One region of the Streptomyces sp. BHT-5-2 genome, then DNA from elsewhere that is predicted to be linked to it. Evidence: riboswitches for the same ligand, from Rfam matches in the RefSeq annotation. Region 1 holds a riboswitch; the other holds the start of a gene.

Region 1 (9,908 bases):
ACTACCTCCTCGACGGCCCGAGCAGCTGCCCACGGCCCCAGGGCCCGCACGCCACGTACGAACCGCGCGTACACCTCGCCTACGTCCTCGCCCGCCAGGGCCACGACACCCGCTGGCTCGCCCGATTCGCCGACCTGCCGCTGCCGGCCGCCGAGCGCGTCACCGAAGCCGCCGCCCGGGCCGGCCGCACCTGATACGGCCCTTGCGCCGCACGTTCGCATCGGGGGCGCACGATCGCCCAAGTGCCGCACACCGCCGAACCGTTCGCCCACTCGCCGCCCAGTCCGCCTCGACTGCCGCGCCACCCCACGGAGGTGACTCCCACATGTCCGTCTTCACCGCTGTCCACATCCGCCGCACTGGCACCGCCATCCACGGCCGTAACCCCGGCCGCAGCATCCTCGACGCGCTGGCCACCGCGGCCCGGCGCATCGCCGACAGCCCCCTCGACAACGCCGTCCTGCACACGCTCCCCGGCCCGACGACCGTGCCCGAGTCCACCACCGAGGAGCGCCCCGCCCGCCCGCACGCCCACTGGCACACCGTCCCGGGTCCCCAAGGCCGCCGACGCCTCGAAGCCCACTGGCACGTAACGCCCTGACTCCCTCCACCTGCGTACCACCTGCGCACGGGAAACAGCGGTCCGGCAAGCCCTTCTCGCCGGACCGCTTCGACGCATCGCCGTGCGGCTCGTTCATCCCCGTGCGGCTCGCTCCCGTGCCTGACTGGGCGTCAGCTGCCGGAGATCGGACCCGACACACGCCTGCGGCGTTCGGTGATCCGGGAGATCCCCGCATCACCGAACGCCGCACTGACGCCATATGTTCTGTTGTTGTCTGCCCTGTTCCCTGCCGTCTTGTTCCCTGCCGTCCGCGGTGCTTCACCCGACTCCGGCTGGGGCTCCGGCTGCGGGCCGGACGGGGCGCGCGGGGTGCACGGGATGCGCGGCCAACTGCCGAGCGGCCATGAGAACGGCTGGGAGGTGGGGGTTGCTGGTGCCGTACAGGACGCGGCTTCCGCTGCCGGCCACCGTGACCAGGCCCGCCGCACGCAGCTGGGCGAGGTGCTGGGAAACGGTCGCGTAAGGGGCCCCGATGTACTCCGCCAACTGGCCGATCGAGAGGTCGCGGTCGGCCAGCGCCTGTAACAACCGGAGCCGGACCGGACCGGCAATCGCCTTCAACGCCGCTGTCACGGCGGCGATTTCGGAGACTGCGAACGGCACGTTCGTGGCACACACCGGGAGCAGGTCGCCGTCGTGGTCAGTGCGCGGTTGCACCGGCCGACCCCCTTCCCGGGACGGATGCGCGACCGTCGGCGCCGTCGTCACGCTGCCAGTGCAGGTCGCGCACGGACGGAACGCGGGAGAGCATGTCGACGAGCCGGTCGAGCAGTCCGGTTTCCGTGACGTCCAGGGTGGCCGTCAGGTGCAGGTGCGCGGTGACCGAGTCGTACCGGGCGGAGCGCAGAGCCTCCAGTCGGGCGCCGGGCTGGCTCAGGGCCAGTACGCACAGCGCGCGTACCTTGTTCTCGGCGTGCCGGTCGCAGCGCACGTGGAGGGTGACCAGTGCGCGGCTCCGGGACGTCGTCGTACCGGACCCGGGGTGCCTGGTCTGCTTGCGAAGGGAACGAGGCAGGAATCGCATATCGGTTTTCCTTGGGATCTCGGCGACTTGGCGGGGAGGACCGACAGGCGCGGGCGGACCGTCGGTCCTCCCCGCTCAGCGGCGGGACGTGGGCGTGGCCGACGGGTCGAAGGCGTAGCCGACCATGCGTACGGTGCGGATCAACCCCTGGTGTCCAGGACCGAGCTTCCGGCGCAGGCGGGCGATGTGAACGTCGACCGTGCGCAGGTCTCCGGCGGGTGTCTGCTGCCATACCAGTGACATCAACTGCTCGCGGCTGTAGACCCGGTGCTGGTGAGCCACCAGATGGGTGAGCAGCTCGAACTCCATGCAGGTGAGGTCCAGTTGGCGTCCGTCGAGTGACACGTGACGACTCCCGCAGTCGACGACCAGTCCACGAACGCGGTGGACCGGCGCCCTGGGCAGGTCCAGCACTTCGTGACGGGACGACGGCGACTGGGGACCGGGCCGGCGGCACCAGCGGACCCGGGAAGGCCGCTCCAGCAGTGCGTGCCGGTTCGAGCGGTGGTGGAGCTTCATGACTGTTTCCTTGGGATGGGTCGGGACAACGACGCCGCACTCGCTGACCGGGGGCGCACAGCCAGGCAGCGCCGAGACCCCTTCAGGCCGGCTTCGAGGCAGCGTTGAGTCGGCTTCGAGGCAGCGTCGAGTCGGCGTCGACCGTCGGGGCCGGTGATGGCGTGCCGGTGGGCGTGCAGTCCGACGTGCGGAACGCGCGGTGAATGAGGACGCGCGTGAACGGGGCGCGCACCAGAGCGGGCCGGTTGGCCGCTCGAAAGCCGGTGAGAGCACCGGTGGGTGCGTGGGGGAGAGGTGGCTACCGCGGCGTGGAGGCCGAGGCAGGCATAAGGATCCCGTTCACGGGGCGCCCGTGGTCGTGGTACGGACTACTGCAACTATGGTCCATGCCTCTCGCCTCCTCCCGGCCGGGGCGCGCGGGGGCGCCGTACGACTCGGCAAGGAGCGGACCGGCCTGCCGGGCCGGTTCACCCCATCTCGTCAGAGCTTTGGCACTGCACGGCGTAATCCCCTACGGGGGAAGCCACTTGGGGTCACCCCTTGGGCCGGGGAGACCTGTCCTGACCCTGGGCGTCTCTCGACGTCGTGGGGTCAGTGGCCTGTGTCCGTTGCAGACGCCTCACCGAACGAGGTGCCTTCTTCAAACCTCTCAGAGTCTGCACCTATTTGCGCATCGACGCAACTACGGGTCGTGTGCTTGGCGCACGTGCTGTGAATCACGACGTTCCGGGCTGATGCAGCACGCCCGTTAGTGGTGAACCATCCCTTCGACCTACCACCGACAACCCGGACTTCACGACCGAAACGGTAACCGTGAACCGGTCCGGCGGGGTCCTGGAGCTACCCCGGCCATCAGCGGCATCGGGCTCCGGGCGATCCATGGCGCATTTCGCTCGTTGCTCAGGACGGGCCCTGACTCGTCGCCGACGCAACCGAGCTCCGGCCCGAAACAGGGACCGAGACGGTCACGGTCCCGTAGGTGCGAGGTCAAGCGCAGGTCATGGATTGGGAGGGGGCGAGGGCGGGGGCGTATCGTTGAGCCGGTTTTGATGAGACACCTCGTTCGGTGAGGCGTCTTCACGGACACAGGCCACTGATCCCACCCGTCGAGAGACGCTCCGGATCAGGACAGGTCTCCCCGGCCCAAGGGGTGACCCCAAGTGGCTTCCCCGTGCTTGAGGGGACACGCCGTGGAGTGCCAAAGCTCTGACGAGTTGGGGTGTGCCGGGGCCTCTGCCCGGCTGCCCTGCCATATGGCCGTGACGTCGTGAGCGCGGCCGGGACCGGGAGGAGGCGAGAGTGGACAGTAGTCCGGGCCATAGTCGGCCCCATCCCGCGTTGTCCTCACTGTCCCTTCGCGGCCCGAGGCGGCCCGCCCTCCTCCACTGACCTGACCCCGCCCGGCCCCCTTGCGGACCTGCCCGGTGAATCAGGCCCGGTGGCCCCTGGACCGAGTCCGGCGGCGTGGGGAGAGCATGCTGCCGTGGCCGCCCGGTGCCCCGATATACCGGGGCAAGGGGGTGTCCACCTTGTCCGTCAACACGCTGCTCATGTCCACCTCGGCCCGTCTGCGCGACCGCCGGGTCACCCAGGAGCGCCGCGCCACCGCCTCCAGAGCCGTCCGCACCTCGCTGGTCTCGCTGGCCGGGCTGGTGGGCGGTCCGGTCACCAACCAGGCCGGCGAGGAGGTCGGCCGGGTGGTCGACGTGGTCGCCCGGCTGTACGGCGAGGAGTCGTATCCGCCGGTCACCGGCCTGATCCTGCGAATAGGGCGGCGGCACACCTTCCTGGCGTCGGACGCCATCGGCAACGTACACGCCGGGCACGTACGGCTGCGCACCGCGCGGATCGACATGCGGGACTTCGCCCGGCGCCCCGGTGAGGTGCTGCTCGCCAGGGACGTCCTCGACCACCAGCTCGTGGACGTGGACGGCGTGCAGGTGACCCGGGCGGCCGACCTGTACCTGGCACCGCTGGTCGACAAGGTGGTGCTCGTCGGGGTGGACGTCTCCCTGCCGACGCTGCTGCGTCGGCTCGGGCCGCGCCGCTGGCAGGCCCGGCCGACTCCGGAGCGGGTGCTGGACTGGCACGCGGTCGCCCCGTTCGGCGAGCAGGCGACCGAAGGGCCCGCGGAGGTCCGGCTGCGTGCCTCCCGCGCCGCGCTGCACCAGCTGCGCCCGGCCGATCTCGCCGACATCCTCGAAGACCTCGGCCGCAGCGAGCGCCAGCAGCTGCTGGGCTGGCTGGAGCCGGAGCAGGCCGCCGACGCGCTGGAGGAGATGGAGCCGGCGGAGCTGGAGAACCTGCTGCGCGAGGCCGCTCCCGAGCACGCCGCCCGGCTGGTCGACGAGATGGAACCGGACGAGGCCACCGACGCCCTGCGCGACCTCACCGCCGAGGAGCGCGAGAACCTGCTGCGCCGCATGCCCAGCGGCGAGGCGGCGGAGCTGCGCCGGCTGCTGACCCACCGGGAGGGCACCGCGGGCGGCGCCATGACCACCCTGCTGGTCACCACCCACCCGGACGAGACCGTCGCCCAGGTCCGTGCCCGGCTGGCCGAGCAGGCCGAGCACCGCACCGAGATCGATGCCGTCGCCGTCGTGGACGAGCACGGCCGACTGCTGTGCGACATCGGGCTGTTCGACCTGGCGGTGGCCGAGGACGCCTCGCCGGTGGCGGACCTGGTGGCCTGGCTGGCCCAGTTCGGCCCGCCGGTTGTCGTCCACGCCGACACGCCGTTGGCCGAGGCCGCCGACGAGTTGGTCACCGCCCGCGCCTCCTCGCTCCTGGTGGTCGACGACACCGACCGGCCCCTCGGCCGCATTCTGGCCGACGACCTGCTCGACGCGATGCTGCCCGATCGCGGGCGCCTGCACTTCCGGAGGTTTCTTCAGTGACCCGTGACCTTGACGTCGCTACTGGGCCGCCAGCCGCGGAGCGACCGGCCCGCCGTACCGGCTGGCGGCGTATCACCATGGTCGCGGCGATCGCCGGCCCCGGCCTGGTCGCCGCCAACGCGGGCAACGACGCCGCCGGAATCGCCACCTACGCCTCGGCCGGTTCCCAATTCACTTACGGCACGCTGTTCTTCATGGTGCTGGTCACGGTCGCCCTGGTGATGGTGCAGGAGATGGCCGTCCGGCTCGGTGCGTACACCGGCAAGGGCCTCGGTGCCCTGATCCGCGAACAGTTCAGCCTCCGCCTGACCGCACTGGCCGTCCTCTGCCTGCTGCTGGCCAACACCGGCCTGGTGGTGAGCGAGTTCGCGGGCATCGGCGCCGCGTTCGAGCTGCTGGGCGTCCCCAAGTGGGCGGTCATCCCACCGGCCGCGGTCCTGCTGTGGGCGCTGGTGCTGTTCGGCTCCTACCACTGGGCCGAACGCATCTTCCTCATCATGTCGCTGGCGTTCTTCGCCTACCCGGTCGCCATGGTCCTCGGACACCCCGACTGGGGCGCCGTCGGCCACCACCTGGTGGTCCCGCACATGGAGCCCGACAAGAGCTTCATCCTCCTCGCGGTCGCCCTGATCGGTACGACGGTCAGCCCGTACATGCAGTTCTATGCCGCAGCAGGCGTCGTCGACCGCGGCGCCAAGCCCGCCGACTACCCGCTCATCCGGGCCGACGCCATCCTCGGCGCGGTCTTCGCCTGCCTCATCAGCCTCACGATCATCATCGCCACAGCCTCCGCCATCGGCGGCACCGGCCCGCTCGACTCCGCCGCCCAGGCCGCCGAGGCCCTCAAACCGGTCGCCGGCCACAACGCCGAACTCCTCTTCGCCTTCGGCCTGATCGGCGCCTCCGCCCTCGCCGGAGCCGTCGTCCCGCTCTCCGCCAGCTACGCCATAGGAGAGGCAGCCGGCGTCGAACGCTCCGTCTCACGCAGCTTCCGCGACGCCCCGCTGTTCCTGGGCCTGTTCACCGCCCAGATCATCCTGGGTGCGGTGGTGGCGATGACTCCGGTCGACGTCATCCAGCTGCTGATCGGCACCCAGGTCCTCCAGGGCCTGATCAGCCCGATCGTCCTGATCTACCTGCTGGTGCTGACCAACCGCCGCTCGGTCCTCGGTAGCGCCGCCAACGGCCCGCGCTACCGCATCGCCGCCACCGCCGTGGTCATCGGTGTCGCCGCGATGTCCACCATCCTTCTGGTGCAGACGGTGCTCGGCTGGTTCGGCCTGGGCTGACCTCGGCGTTACGGCGCCCCCCCCCGCACAGGGGGAGTGCCGTCCGCATGCACATGGGGAAAGCAGCTCGCCGCGCGACGCATCGTCCGCTCCGAACAGCGACGCCCGGCCGCTGCTGCCGTGGACGAGCCGCCTAGGGTGCGGACATGAACTCGTCTAGCTACCTCTCCGAACTGTTCTCCCTGGACGGCCGGGTCGCCGTGGTGACGGGCGGCAGTTCCGGCATCGGCCGCGCCATCGCCGGGGCTCTCGCGCGAGCGGGAGCGAGCGTGGTGCTCGTGGCGCGCAGGGAGCCGGAACTGACCGCCGCGGTCGACGAACTGGCGGCGGACGGCTGCCGGGCGGCCCGGGTGAGCGCCGACCTGAGCACCCGCGACGGGGTGCGCGCGGCGGCGGAGCAGGCCGCCGACGTGTTCGGCGAGCCCGACATTCTCGTCAACAGTGCCGGGATCAACCTGCGGCCGCCGATGGGCGAGCTGGGCGAAGACGTCTGGGACGCCACGATGGCGGTGAACCTGGAGGCGCCCTACTTGTTGGGCCAGCGGTTCGGGCCCGGCATGGCCGAGCGCGGCTTCGGACGGATCATCCACGTCACCTCCCAGCAGGCGCACCGGGCGTTCGTCCAGAGCGGTGCCTACGGGGTCTCCAAAGGGGCACTGGAGTCGCTGGCCCGCTCGCAGGCCGAGGCGTGGTCACCACGCGGTGTGACCTGCAACACCCTGGTGCCCGGCTTCGTCCTGACCCCCCTGAACGCGCGGTTGTCGTCCGACCCGGAGCAGGTGGCGGCGCTGGCCACGCGCACGATGGTCGGGCGCAACGGCCTGGCCGAGGACTTCGCCGGAGCGGCGGTGTTCCTGGCCGGCCGCGGTTCCGGCTACGTCACCGGACAGGCGATCTTCGTCGACGGCGGGTTGTCCGTTCACTGAGCCCAACTCGGAGAACCGAGCCCAACTCGGAGAACCGAGCCCGAGTCGGAGATCGGCACCAGATCGAGAAGACCACCGAGAGCGAACGGCCATGTGAGGTCTCGGCCTTCAGCGCATCCGTTGACGGCTCACCCGGACCGACGACTGGCTAGTCACCCGGCATGGAACCCACCTGGTCGGCCGGTGGCGGCTGGATGTCTGCCGGCACGTCCCAGTCGGTGAACTTCACTTTGGTGGCCATCGGGCCGTACTGCGGCAGTGTCACCGTGCCGGCGATCTGCACGGGCAGGTTGGCCTCGTCCACCCATAGCTGTCTGGTCACCGTGCTGACGCCGGATTGCGCCAGGGCCAGGAGGGACTGCTTGTCCACGTCGCTGGTGGCGGCGTCCGCCGCGGCCCGCACGTCGTAGGCGATGTCGAAGCGGGTGGTCGGCTTCCCGTCGACCTGTTCTCTCGCTGCGCCGACGATCTGTGCGCCCGGCGGCACCGTCGCGTTCACGTCCATGGAGTTCTGCAGCCGTTTCGTCGACTCAGCCAGCATCGCGGATATCGGGTTCTTGCCGTCCGCTCCGAGCTTGGCCCACTGCTTGCCGCCGGGCAGCCGCAGCATGTCCGGCATGGAGAGGTAGGCGGTGTCGGGCAGCACGATCATGTGGGCCGTCCACTGCGTGCCCAGTGCGCTGGTGGCCACAACGCAGTCCATGGCGACCGCTGCAGACCGCAGGCGCATCAGGCAGTGCTCGTCGGTCGTACTCACGCTGCCCATGCTCACCTGCGCGGTGAGTTTGACGCTGCCCTTGCCCGCCATGGCCTTCTTGACCGCGGCGCTGAGCGCGGCGGCCCCGCCGTCGGGCCCAGCCGTACCGGGCGGCTTCGCCGAGCCGTCACCGGAGACCACCTTGGAGATCCAGGTCGCGACCTGCGCGCCGACGGCGCCCGCGTGGAGGATCTCCTGTTGGGTGGCCGAGTTCAACAGCCTGCGGTCGTGCTGGTCCAGCGCCGCCAGGCAGTCCGCGCTGCCTTTGTCGGCCTGCGTGAGGAACGTCGCCCACAGTCGTTGCGCCTGCGGGTCGGGGACGCGGAAATATCCGTGGGCGTCCCGGGTGAGTTGTCCGAGGTCCGCGCACAGCGGGCGCAGACTGGAAAGAACGCCGTCGGGGTCGTTCGGGTCAGGGGATGTCGCGGCGTCCCGCAGCACCTTGCCCATGCCGCCCATGATCCGGCCGAGACGGTGGCCGGCGAAATCCTGGCCGCCGTACGTCCACCACGCGGCCACTTGCAGTTTCTTGACCTGAGGTGGGGCCGGCGCCTGGTCGACCGGGGCAGGCAGCTGCGCGTGCGCGTCGGCGGGCGCCGACGAGGGTTGCCCCGCGTGGAGTGCCTCCTGGGTCACGGCGATGCCCACGGCGGTGGCGCAGAGCAAGCCGACTCCGGCACGGCGGACGGCCAGCCGCGTGCCCGTCACACCTGTGGGTACGGAGGCCCGCTGGGGTGTGGTGCCGCGCCGCCACCAGACCCGGACCGCCGCCCCGATGGCGGCCGCCAGGACCGCGGCGGCCACGCCGAGCACGAGGGCCGGGCCCAGAATGGGCTGCGCGTCCCGCCATGCCTCAACGGGCCGCCACTGGCAGGACGGTTGCAGGACGGTCAGCGACGGAACGCACCCGTCCAGCGAGGTGAGCGCGAACATCCCGCAGTACCCGGTGACCACGGCCGTCCCCGCCGCGACGAGCGCCACGGACAGCCGGTGGCCGCGGGCCGCGATGTCCGCGGCCACCGCGGCGACGGCCGCAGCCATCGTTAGGGCCACCAGCCCCCATCCCTCGAAGATCAGGTACTCGACGCCGCGCAGCCCGAGCGGTGGTTGCCAGGTGTGCGTCCACGCCATCACACCGACGACCACGGCCCAGCCCACCGCCCCGCCCGCCAGACCGGGCCGCACGGCGCGTAGCAGGGGCGGCGACGCCTCCCAGGGCACGGACCCGTCCGCGTCGTCCCGCACGGCGTCGCGAGCCCACCGAGGCGCGCCGACGGCCGGCCGGGCAAGCTGGGCGAGCAGGGGCACGACCCACATCGCCGCTGCCGCAGTCGGGACCAGGGGCAGCTCCGCCGACGTGCCCAGCACCGACGACACCCCGGCGATCACCGACAGTGCGGCGGCGTGCTCGGCGACCTGTCCAGGAGGCTGCCCCTGCGTCAGCGCGTCGCGCATCGCCGAGACGTTGAAGGGCCATTGGAAGGCCAGCTGCACGCCGGTCTGCTGCCACCAGGAGAACCACCCGGACAACACCAGTAAGGCGCCGGCCAAGGCAATCAGCATCGCGGTCCGGCTACTGACTCCCCGCCACGCCCGCAGCCACAGCCGGGCGCACCGCGTGGTCCACAATGCGAACACCGCACCGGCGAGCACCGGCAGCAGCAGCGCCTCGGGCTGGTCGGGCAGCCACTCCAACACCGCGACGCGGTCGTCGCCGAACTCCGCCACCGCCATCCCGGCCCCCAACCACAGCCCGGCCCGCACCCCGGAGGGCACCCGGCTCCCGGTGACCATGGCGTGGGCGACGGCCCGGCACAACACGGTCCCGGCCACTGCGGTGACCAACGCCGCCGCGACCAACGCGATCGTCCCGG
Region 2 (9,908 bases), on a different replicon from region 1:
ACGGTGCCCGTGGTGCTCCCGCGGTCCGCGGTGGTCACGCGATGCGCGGCGCCCGCGGGTCCGCTACGGTCCCAAGGGCGCCGTCCCCGTCACGCGTCGGGGCCTCCGCGCGTCGTCGCGCCCTCGGGGGGCCGTTCGCCCGGCGGGGCGCCCATCTCCCAGGCCAGCCCGTACCGTTGGAAGAGTTCGGCGCGCAGCCGGACCCGCGGCATCTGGGCGCCCGGGAGCAGCATCGGCACCACCGAGCCCATCAGCAGCGCGCGGAGCATCGGATAGTCCGTGTCGGGGTCGGCCGACCCGTAGGCCGTCACCGTCTCGCGCAGCAACTGGGCCAGCCGCTGCTGCTCCGGGCACTGGATGAATCCCGGGGACGTCAGGATTCCGGCCATGTGGGTGCGCATCAGCAGCGGTTCGTCGTGGGCCAGCCCCAGGATCGCGTCGATCGCGCGGGCCAGCAGCGCCCGTCCGGCGTCCGGACCGGTCGGCCGGGGCTCGCGCTCCAGGGCGGCCTGGAGCGTACGGTGCATCAGCCGGTGCACCGCCGACTGGAGAAGCTGGTGCTTGCCGGGGAAGTAGTACGAGATCAGCCCACGGGCCGCCCCCGCGCGCCGGGCGATGTCGCCGAGCGTCGTGGCGTCGTATCCGCGTTCGCTCACCAGCTCGACCGTCGCCTGCAAGAGCCGCTCGCGGGAGCGCCGCCGCAATTCTTCGTTGACCGATGCGCTGCGGGGGGACATGCTGTAACTCCTGCGTTGACTGGCTGAGAGCCAATATACTCAGTGCAGGTTCCGGGGACCCGCTCGTGAGGGCGGTGAATCCGGCCAGGCTGCCTGATTCGGGCGATGCGGGGGATCGCCCGAATCAGGCTCGTGCCACCTGGGACCGGGCCCGGCGCCCCAGACCGTGCCTGTCGGCCACCAACCAGCCCCTGCGGGACTGCGTGGTCGGGAAGCTCACGGAGGACTGGTCGCCCGAGCAGATATCCGGCCTCCTGGCCAGGACGCACACCGCCGGGTCGGGGATGCGGATCAGCCACGAGACGGTCTACCAGTCCCTGTTCATCCGGACCCGCGGAGTGCTGGCCAAGGCCCTGCAGAAGCACCTCCGCTCGGGCCGGCCGAAACGGCGACATCCACAACACCGTTACCGGACAGCGGTGTTCACAGATCAAGGACGCAGTGTCCATCGGCGAGCGCCCCACCGAAGCCGACGACCGCGCGGTTCCTGGCCACCGGGAGGGCGACCTGCTACTGGGCCGTGGCCTGACCCAGATCGCCACGGTCGTCGAACGTTCCACCCGCTTCAGCGTGCTCGTTCAGCTCGACGGGCGGGGCGTGGCCACCGTCACCGCCGGGCTGTCGGCCAAGATGCTCAAGCTGCCCGCCCAGCTCAGGAACCTTGACCCGGGACCGCGGGATGGAGCCGGCCGGGCACAAGGACGTCACCGCGGCCACCGGCCTGGACGGGTACTTCGCCGACCCGAGCAGCCCGTGGCAGCGCGGCACGAACGAGAACACCGACCGCCTGCCGCGTCAGCACCTCCCAAGAAAACGGCCATGGGAGACCTGACCCAGCACGACCTCGACAACATCGCGCTGAAGCTGAAGCTGAACACACGACCACGGAAGACCCTCGGCTTCGGGACGCCGGCAGATCGGCCGGAGGCTCTGCTGCACTGACCGGTCGAGCGCACCTTTTCTTTTTTCGTGAAGAAGCCTGCACCCGGGGGAGTTGTGGGTGGGCAGGGAGGGATCAGGCCAGCGCTCGTTGCTGCTCGGGGAGTTCGGGTTCGTCGAGGTGCCAGTGGAGGTCGCGGACGTCCGGCTCCAGGGAGAGCCGGGCGATGACCTGCTCCAGGGCCTGGGCGGGGGTGCCGGAGACGGTGACCGCGGCACGGATGCCGGTGGTGTCCTCGGCGTCCCGGCGGGCCCGCAGGCTGACGGGTGTCAGCCCGGATGCGGTGAGCGCCTGGAGCAGGAGGGCGCGGATGTGCGTCTCCGCGCGGCGCTCGCAGACCACGTGCACGGTGGCGTGCACCGCCGCGTCGGGGTCGGAGCCGGCGGCCGGGGCCCGGTCCAGCAGTCGCCCGGCCGGGCGCAGCACGAGGTGGACGGCGAGCACGGCGAGGGTGCCGAGGACGGCGAGTTCGAGCCGTCCGGAGGCGGCCAGGACGCCGGCGGCCGCGGAGCACCACAGGGTGGCGGCGGTGTTCAGACCGCGCACCCCCGCTCCGTCCCGGAGGATCACCCCGCCGCCGAGGAAGCCGATGCCGGAGACGACGTAGGAGGCGACCCGGGTGGGGCTGCCGGAGTCCCCGACGGCCGTGCTGTAGAGGACGAAGAGGGTGGCGCCGGTGGCGACGAGGGCGTTGGTGCGCAGCCCGGCCATCCGGGCGCGCCACTGGCGCTCGACACCGATGAGCGCTCCGCAGGCCACGCCGGTGGCGAGCCGGACGAGGAAGTCGACGATGGTCAGGGTGTGCATGGGAGCACCTCCTCGGGGACGGGGGAGGGGTGGGCTGACGGTGCGGACGGACGGCCGGTGGACCAGGGCGACTTGGGCGGGCTGGATGACGACCGGGACCGTGGCGAGGAAGAGGTGCGTCCGCAGGGCGGTCGGAGCGCGGTGCCGTTCACGGTGGCCTCCCGGCGCCCCTGGCGGGGTGGTGTCGGAGGCGCGCGGCAGCCGGCCGCCCCGCGCGGGTGCGCAGCACGGCGGCCCGTGACGGCGGTCGGCCGTACGGGGGCGTGCCGCGGCGGGGAGGCCGCGCGGGGAGGACGGTTACCGCGTGCCGGAAGGGTGCGAGGGCAGGCGGTGGTGGGGCCGATGATGGCCCGGACTACTGCAATCCATGTCTCCCGCCTCCTTCCGTCCGGGGTGTGCCCGGGGCGCCGTCGTCGATCCGGCAAGGAGCGGACCGGTCGCCGTCGACCGGTTCACCCCCATTCGTCAGAGCTTTGGCACGTCACGGCGTGGCCCCTGCGCGGGGCAGCCACCCGGGGTCACCCCTTGTGCCGGGGAGACCTGTCCTGATCCGGAGCGTCTCTCGACGGGCGGGATCAGTGGCCTGTGTCCGTGGCGAAGCCTCACCGAACGAGGTGACTGCCGCGTCAAACGTCTAGGAGTGTAGCCCCCGCCGGGACGATCACTTGCGTGGGTGTGCAAGTTCTTGACGGAATCCTGCTCGCCGGGCGGATCCGTCCCACCGGTCCGGTGATCGCGCTGGACACCGTGCCGGCCCCGGGTGAGCATGAGGCGCATGTCCCACGACCCCGAGCCCGGCAAGGCGGGCGACGCCGGTACCGACGCCGAGCGCCTGGACCGCATCGAGGCGCTGCTGGCCCCCGCCATGGCGGGGGTGGAGGAGGCCGGGCGGCGGCTGCGGCCGGCCTGGCGGCGGGTGACCCGCGGTGAGCCCCGCTGGCCCTCGACCCTCGCGGTGCTGGTGGCGGCGGCCCTGCAGGGCCTGCTGCCGGGGCGGCTGACGATCCGTCCGGAGTGGCTGCTGCCGGTGCTGGAGACCGCGCTGCTGCTGGTGCTGGTGGTCGCCGATCCGTTCCGCATCGAGCGGGTCTCCCGGCTCTACCGGTGGGCGGGGCTGGCGCTGATCGCGATGATCAGCGCGGCGAACGGCTGGTCCGCGGTGCATCTGGTGATCGGCCTGGTGCATGGCACGGAGGGCGAGGAGGCCGGGCCACTGCTGGCGACCGGCGGCGGCATCTGGGCGACCAACGTCATCGTCTTCGCGCTGTGGTACTGGGAGTGGGACCGCGGTGGTCCGGTCGCCCGGGTCCACGCCGTGCACCGCTACCCGGACTTCCTCTTCCCGCAGATGGCGACGCCGGAGCTGGCCCCGGAGCACTGGGAGCCGCAGTTCGTCGACTACCTGTACCTGTCGTTCACCAACGCCACCGCCTTCAGTCCCACCGACGTGATGCCGCTGACCCGTTGGGCGAAGCTGCTGATGCTGTTGCAGTCGGCGGTCTCGCTGCTGACGGTCGTTCTGGTGGTGGCCCGTGCGGTCAACATCCTCAAGTAGCCCGCGCCAGGCAACTTACGGGCATTCAGAGGCGTCAAAAACGGTGTGGGGACGGCGTGATGAGGGTATGACAGCCTCATGACGGGTCGATGAGACGGCCGTGAGAATCCGATGAATAGTTGCTCGGTTGCGCAATATTTGATCAAGGCTTGACCGGATACCCCGTAACCGTTCGACCGCAAGGATCTGACCTGCGGTTTTGAGCGTTTCGGAGGCGGTGCCGAAAACAATCCCCGGCGGCGGTCAATTCTTTCCCATGACATGGTCAGGTGCCGGAGCCGGATTCCCCGTGCAGCCTGCCCAAGCGGCCGGCTCCCGCTTTCACAACACGTTCGATTGGGGGAACGGGGAACCCGAGCTGCGAACCGGTGCCCGGGCGGCGGCATCTCTAGTGGCGAACGTCCGAGGGTTTCCACCCACCGGCACCGAACAACAGAGGCATATCGATGTCGTCGCCCCTTCTCGAATCGTCCTTCGAGCCGTCAGAATCCATCCCCCCGGGGGCTGTCTACCGCACCGCCGGCACCCCGGCCCCGCGAACCCTGCTCGACGTGCTCGATGCCACCGCCGCCGCACACCCCCAGGCGATCGCCTTGGACACGGGCTCCGAAGTGCTCACCTACCGTGACCTGTGCACCGAGGCCGAGCGCCGCGCACGGCAGCTCAGGGACCGCGGAATCGGTCCCGGCGACCGGGTAGGAGTCCGTGTGCCCTCCGGGACCTCCGAGCTGTACCTGTCCATCCTCGCCGTCCTGCGCAGCGGAGCGGCCTACGTACCGGTCGACGCCGACGACCCCGACGAGCGGGCCGCCACCGTCTTCCGCGAGGCCGCCGTCTGCGCCGTCCTGGGCCCCGACGGCCCGCTGCCCGGCCCGGCCCGGCCCGCCGGGGCGCCGCGCGCCCCGGGCCTCCAGGACGACGCCTGGATCATCTTCACCTCCGGCTCGACCGGCGCCCCCAAGGGCGTGGCGGTCAGCCACCGCTCCGCCGCCGCCTTCGTCGACGCCGAGGCCGGACTGTTCTGCCAGGACCGGCCGCTGGGGCCCGGCGACCGGGTGCTGGCCGGGCTGTCCGTCGCCTTCGACGCCTCCTGCGAGGAGATGTGGCTCGCCTGGCGGCACGGCGCCTGCCTGGTTCCCGCCCCCCGCTCGCTGGTCCGGGCCGGCCACGAACTCGGCCCGTGGCTGGTCGAACGCGGTATCACCGTGGTCTCCACAGTTCCCACCCTCGCCGCACTGTGGCCGGACGAGGCGATGCACCGGGTCCGGCTGCTGATCGTCGGCGGCGAGTCCTGCCCCGCCGGGCTCGTCGACCGCTTCGCCGGCCCCGGCCGCGAGATGTGGAACACCTACGGCCCGACCGAGACCACCGTCGTCGCCTGCGCCGCCCGCCTCCTGCCGGGGGAGCCGGTCCGCATCGGCCTGCCCCTGGAGGGCTGGCAGCTCGCCGTCGTCGACCCGGCCGGCCGGCCGGTGCCGTACGGCGCGGAGGGCGAGCTGCTGATCGGCGGCGTGGGCATCGCCCGCTACCTCGACCCGGCCAAGGACGCCGAGCGCTTCCGGCCCGACGGCGTGCTGGACACCGCCCGCGCCTACCGCACCGGCGACCTGGTCCGCGCCGAACCCGGGGGCCTGCTCTTCGTCGGACGCGCCGACGACCAGATCAAACTCGGCGGCCGCCGGATCGAGCTGGGCGAGATCGACGCCGCCCTGGCCGAGCTGCCCGGCGTCCGCGGCGCCGCCGCGGCCGTCCAGACCACCCCGGCCGGCACCCAGGTCCTGGTCGGCTACATCGTCCCCGACCGGCGCACCGCCGACGGCTCCAGCTTCCAGCAGGACAAGGCCCGCGCGTTGCTCCAGGAACGGCTGCCGGCACAGCTGGTGCCCGTCCTGGCCGAGGTCGAGAGCCTGCCCACCAGGACCTCCGGCAAGGTCGACCGCAAGGCGCTGCCCTGGCCGCTGCCGGCCGCCCCGGCCGACGCCGACGCCAGCGACCCGGCCGCGGCCCTGCACGGCACCGCCGCCCGCCTCGCCGGGATCTGGACCGACCTCCTCGGCGTCCGCCCCGGCCCGGACAGCGACTTCGTCGCCCTCGGCGGCACCAGCCTCGTCGCCGCCCGGATGGCGTCCCGGCTGCGCGTCCACCACCCCGGCGTCTCGGTCGCCGACCTCTACCGCCACCCGGTGCTGCGCGACATGGCCGAGCACCTGGACTCGCTCGGCGGCCCGGTGGACGAGGTCCGCCCGGTCCGCCCCGTCCCGCGTCGCACCGCGGTCGTCCAACTCCTCGTCCAGACCGGCCTGTACGGCATCGCCGGGCTGCGCGGGCTCGTCGGGCTGGCGCTCGCGGACAACGTCCTCGGCTGGCTCGCCCCGCAGGTCTGGGCCCCGCACACCGCCTGGTGGCTGATCATCGTCGGCTGGGTGGTGCTCTACAGCGCCCCGATGCGCTGCGCCCTGGGCGCGCTCGCCGCCCGGATGCTCGCCGGTTCCATCCGGCCGGGCGCCCACCCGCGCGGCGGCGCCACCCATCTGCGCCTGTGGACCGCCGAACGCGTGGTCGCCGCCTTCGGCGTCCCGTCCCTGCTCGGCACGCCCTGGGCGCGGCTGTACGCCCGGACGCTGGGCTGCGCCACCGGGCGCGACGTGGCGCTGCACACCATGCCGCCGGTCACCGGCCTCGCCGAACTCGGCGACGGCTGCAGCGTCGAACCGGAGGCCGACATCTCCGGCTGGTGGCTCGACGGCGACACCCTGCACGTCGGCACGGTCCGGATCGGCGCCGGGGCCCGGGTCGCCCACCGCAGCATGCTGATGCCCGGCGCCGTCGTCGGCCGGGACGCCGAACTCGCCGCCGGCGGCTGCCTGGACGGCGAGATCCCCGACGGTGCCTGCTGGACCGGCTCCCCGGCCCGCCCCGCCGGCGCCGCCGAGCGGATGGCCGGCGCCGCCTGGCCCGCCCCCGAGCGGCGGCGCTCGCGCCGCTGGACCGCCGCCTACGCGCTCGCCCTGTTGGGCCTGCCGCTGCTGGCCCTGCTCTCCGCCGCCCCCGCACTGGTCGGCGTGTACTTCCTGCTCCGTGACAGCGGCACCCTGGGGACCGCCGCGGTCCGCCTGCTGGTGGCCGCACCGGTCTTCACGCTCCTCACCACCGGCTGCTCGATCCTGGTGACCGCCGGCACGGTCCGGCTCCTCGGCCGCGGCATCAAGCCCGGCCTGCACCCGGCCGGCGGCGGCGTCGCCTGGCGCGCCTGGCTGGTGACCCGCCTCCTGGACGGCGCCCGCGGCAGCCTCTTCCCGCTCTACGCCAGCCTCGGCACCCCGCACTGGCTGCGGCTGCTCGGTGCCAAGGTCGGCAAGCACGCCGAGATCTCCACCGTGCTGCCGCTGCCCTCCCTGCTGCACGTCGAGGACGGCGCCTTCCTCGCCGACGACACCCTCGTCGCCCCCTACGAACTCCGCGGCGGATGGCTGCGGTTGGGCACCGTCCGGATCGGCCGCCGGGCCTTCGTCGGCAACTCCGGCATCGTCGACCCCGGCCACGACGTCCCCGACCACAGCCTGGTCGGCGTGCTCTCCAACGCGCCCGCCGACGGCGAACCGGGGATGTCCTGGCTGGGCCGCCCCGCCATGCCGCTGCCCCGGGTGGCGGCCCAGGCCGACCCGGCGCGCACCTTCGCCCCGCCGCGCCGGCTGGTCCTGGCCCGCGCCGCCGTGGAAATGTGCCGGGTGCTGCCCCTGATGTGCGGAGTGGCCCTCGCCGAGGGCGTGTTCCTCACCGAACAGGACGCCTTCACCCACGGCGGCCTCGGCCTCGCGGCGCTGATCGGCGCCCCGCTGATGCTGGTCTCGGGCCTGCTGGCGCTGCTCATCACGACCGTGGCGAAGTGGACGCTGGTCGGCCGGTTCACCGCCGGCGAGCATCCGCTGTGGTCCTCGTTCGTCTGGCGCAACGAGCTCTACGACACCTTCGTCGAGTCGCTCGCCGTGCCCTCGATGGCCGGCGCGTTCACCGGCACCCCGGTGCTCAACTGGTGGCTGCGCACCCTCGGCGCCAAGATCGGGCGCGGCGTCTGGCTGGAGAGCTACTGGCTGCCGGAGACCGACCTGATCACCCTCGCCGACGGCGTCAGCGTCAACCGCGGCTGCGTCCTGCAGACCCACCTCTTCCACGACCGGATCATGCGCCTGGACACCGTCCGCCTCGCCGAGGGCTCCTCGCTCGGCCCGCACGGCATCGTGCTCCCCGGGACCGACGTCGGGGCGCGCGCCTCGATCGCACCGTCCTCCCTGGTCATGCGCGGCGAGAGCGTGCCCGCCCACACCCGCTGGGCCGGCAACCCGATCGCCGGCGAACGCCCGGCCCGCCCCGCCGCGGCCCGTGCGGAAGGCGGTGCGGCCGCGTGACCCGATGCAGCCGGCGCGCGCTCCTCCGGGGCGCCGCCCTGCTCCCGCTCGCCGCGACGGGCGCGGACGGCCTCGCCTGGCCGCTCTCCGAGCGCTACTTCCCGCGGCACGGCACCTACGCCCACGACACCCTCTCCTACGACCTGGACCTGACCTACCGCCCGGCCGACGGCGGCCTGCACGGCCGGGCCCGCATCGAGGCGGTGGCCAACGGGCCCCTGGACCGGGTGGAGTTGGACCTCTCCCGCCTGACGGTGCACACCGCCCATGTCGACGGCATCCGGGTCCGCTCCCGCCAGCAGAACGGGAAGCTGTACCTGGCGACCCCGCGCCCGCTGGCCACCGGCACCCGCTTCACCATGGACATCGGCTACCGCGGCCGGCCCCGGCCGGTCCGCTCGCCGTTCGGCCCGATCGGCTGGGACCGCACCGGCGACTCGCACGACGGGACCATGGTCGCCTCCCAGCCGCTCGGCGCCCCCTCGTGGTTCCCCTGCAACGACCGCCCCGACGACAAGGCGGCCTTCACCTTCCGGATCAACGTCCCGCACGGCCAGCACGCCCTCGCCAACGGCACCCTGCTCGAACGCCGCCGCAGCGGGCACCACGAGTGCTGGACCTACCACCACCCGGGCCCCATGGCCCCGTACCTCGCCGCGCTGTACACCGGGCGGTTCCGGCACGACAGCGGCACCGCCCGGCTCGGCCCGGACCACCCGGCGATCACGCTGCACAACTCCTATCCGGCGCGGATGGCCGAGGAGGCGGCGTACGACCTGGCCCGGCAGCCGGAGATGCTCCGGGCGTTCAGCGACCGCTTCGGCCGCTACCCGTTCGAGGCGTACGGCGCGGTGGTCGTCGACGCCGAACTCGCCGCCCCGGTCGAGAACCAGACCCGGTCGGTGTTCGGCAGCAACCACATCGACGGCGAACGCGGCGCGGAGACCCTGGTCGCGCACGAGATCGCCCACCAGTGGTACGGCAACAGCGTCAGCCTGCGCGACTGGCGCGACATCTGGCTCAACGAGGGCTTCGCCACCTACGCGGAGTGGCTGTGGTCCGAGCACGCCGGCGAGGACACCGCCGACGAGATCGCCCGCCGGGAATGGCGCACGCTGCGCGACCGGCCCCAGGACCTGCGGATCGCCGACCCCGGCCAGCGCCGGATCTTCGACGACCGGGTCTACGTGCGCGGCGCCTGCGCCCTGCACGCGCTCCGCCGCACCGTCGGCGACCAGCGGTTCTTCGCCGTGCTCCGCAGCTGGCACAGCGCGCACCGCGGCGCCAGCGCCGACACCGGGGCGTTCCTCGCCCACGCCGAACGCTGCGCCGGCCCCCGGGCCCGGCCGCTGCTGCACACCTGGCTGTACGAGAAGCCGCTGCCCGTACTGGCGGCCTGAACATCCCGCGTCCCGAGTGGCGGGCGGCCGCCACGCCCACCACCCGGGACGCCCTGCTCAGTC

What was found. Region 1 has a riboswitch for magnesium ahead of K2224_RS17445 (magnesium transporter MgtE N-terminal domain-containing protein). Riboswitches for the same ligand answer to the same signal wherever they lie in the genome.
Region 2: linked by a shared signal. The riboswitch ahead of K2224_RS29290 (MgtC/SapB family protein) and the one ahead of K2224_RS17445 (magnesium transporter MgtE N-terminal domain-containing protein) in region 1 are both predicted to bind magnesium.

Annotation. Positions count from the first base shown of each region.
Region 1 is NZ_CP081496.1:3,895,609-3,905,516, reverse strand. Features, by position in the region: gene K2224_RS17470 (hypothetical protein) at 1-194, shown strand, start outside; gene K2224_RS17465 (hypothetical protein) at 326-601, shown strand; gene K2224_RS17460 (helix-turn-helix transcriptional regulator) at 881-1,279, opposite strand; gene K2224_RS17455 (hypothetical protein) at 1,263-1,646, opposite strand; gene K2224_RS41400 (winged helix-turn-helix domain-containing protein) at 1,722-2,165, opposite strand; M-box (ykoK) riboswitch at 2,630-2,803, opposite strand; M-box (ykoK) riboswitch at 3,217-3,391, shown strand; gene K2224_RS17445 (magnesium transporter MgtE N-terminal domain-containing protein) at 3,695-5,062, shown strand; gene K2224_RS17440 (NRAMP family divalent metal transporter) at 5,059-6,351, shown strand; gene K2224_RS17435 (SDR family NAD(P)-dependent oxidoreductase) at 6,498-7,277, shown strand; gene K2224_RS17430 (M56 family metallopeptidase) at 7,426-9,908, opposite strand, start outside.
Region 2 is NZ_CP081497.1:304,129-314,036, forward strand. Features, by position in the region: gene K2224_RS29275 (TetR/AcrR family transcriptional regulator) at 90-737, opposite strand; gene K2224_RS29285 (hypothetical protein) at 1,399-1,569, shown strand; gene K2224_RS40905 (hypothetical protein) at 1,557-1,679, shown strand; gene K2224_RS29290 (MgtC/SapB family protein) at 1,753-2,484, opposite strand; M-box (ykoK) riboswitch at 2,934-3,105, opposite strand; gene K2224_RS29295 (hypothetical protein) at 3,260-4,039, shown strand; gene pls (epsilon-poly-L-lysine synthase Pls) at 4,486-8,445, shown strand; gene K2224_RS29305 (M1 family metallopeptidase) at 8,442-9,845, shown strand; gene K2224_RS29310 (bifunctional 2-polyprenyl-6-hydroxyphenol methylase/3-demethylubiquinol 3-O-methyltransferase UbiG) at 9,903-9,908, opposite strand, start outside.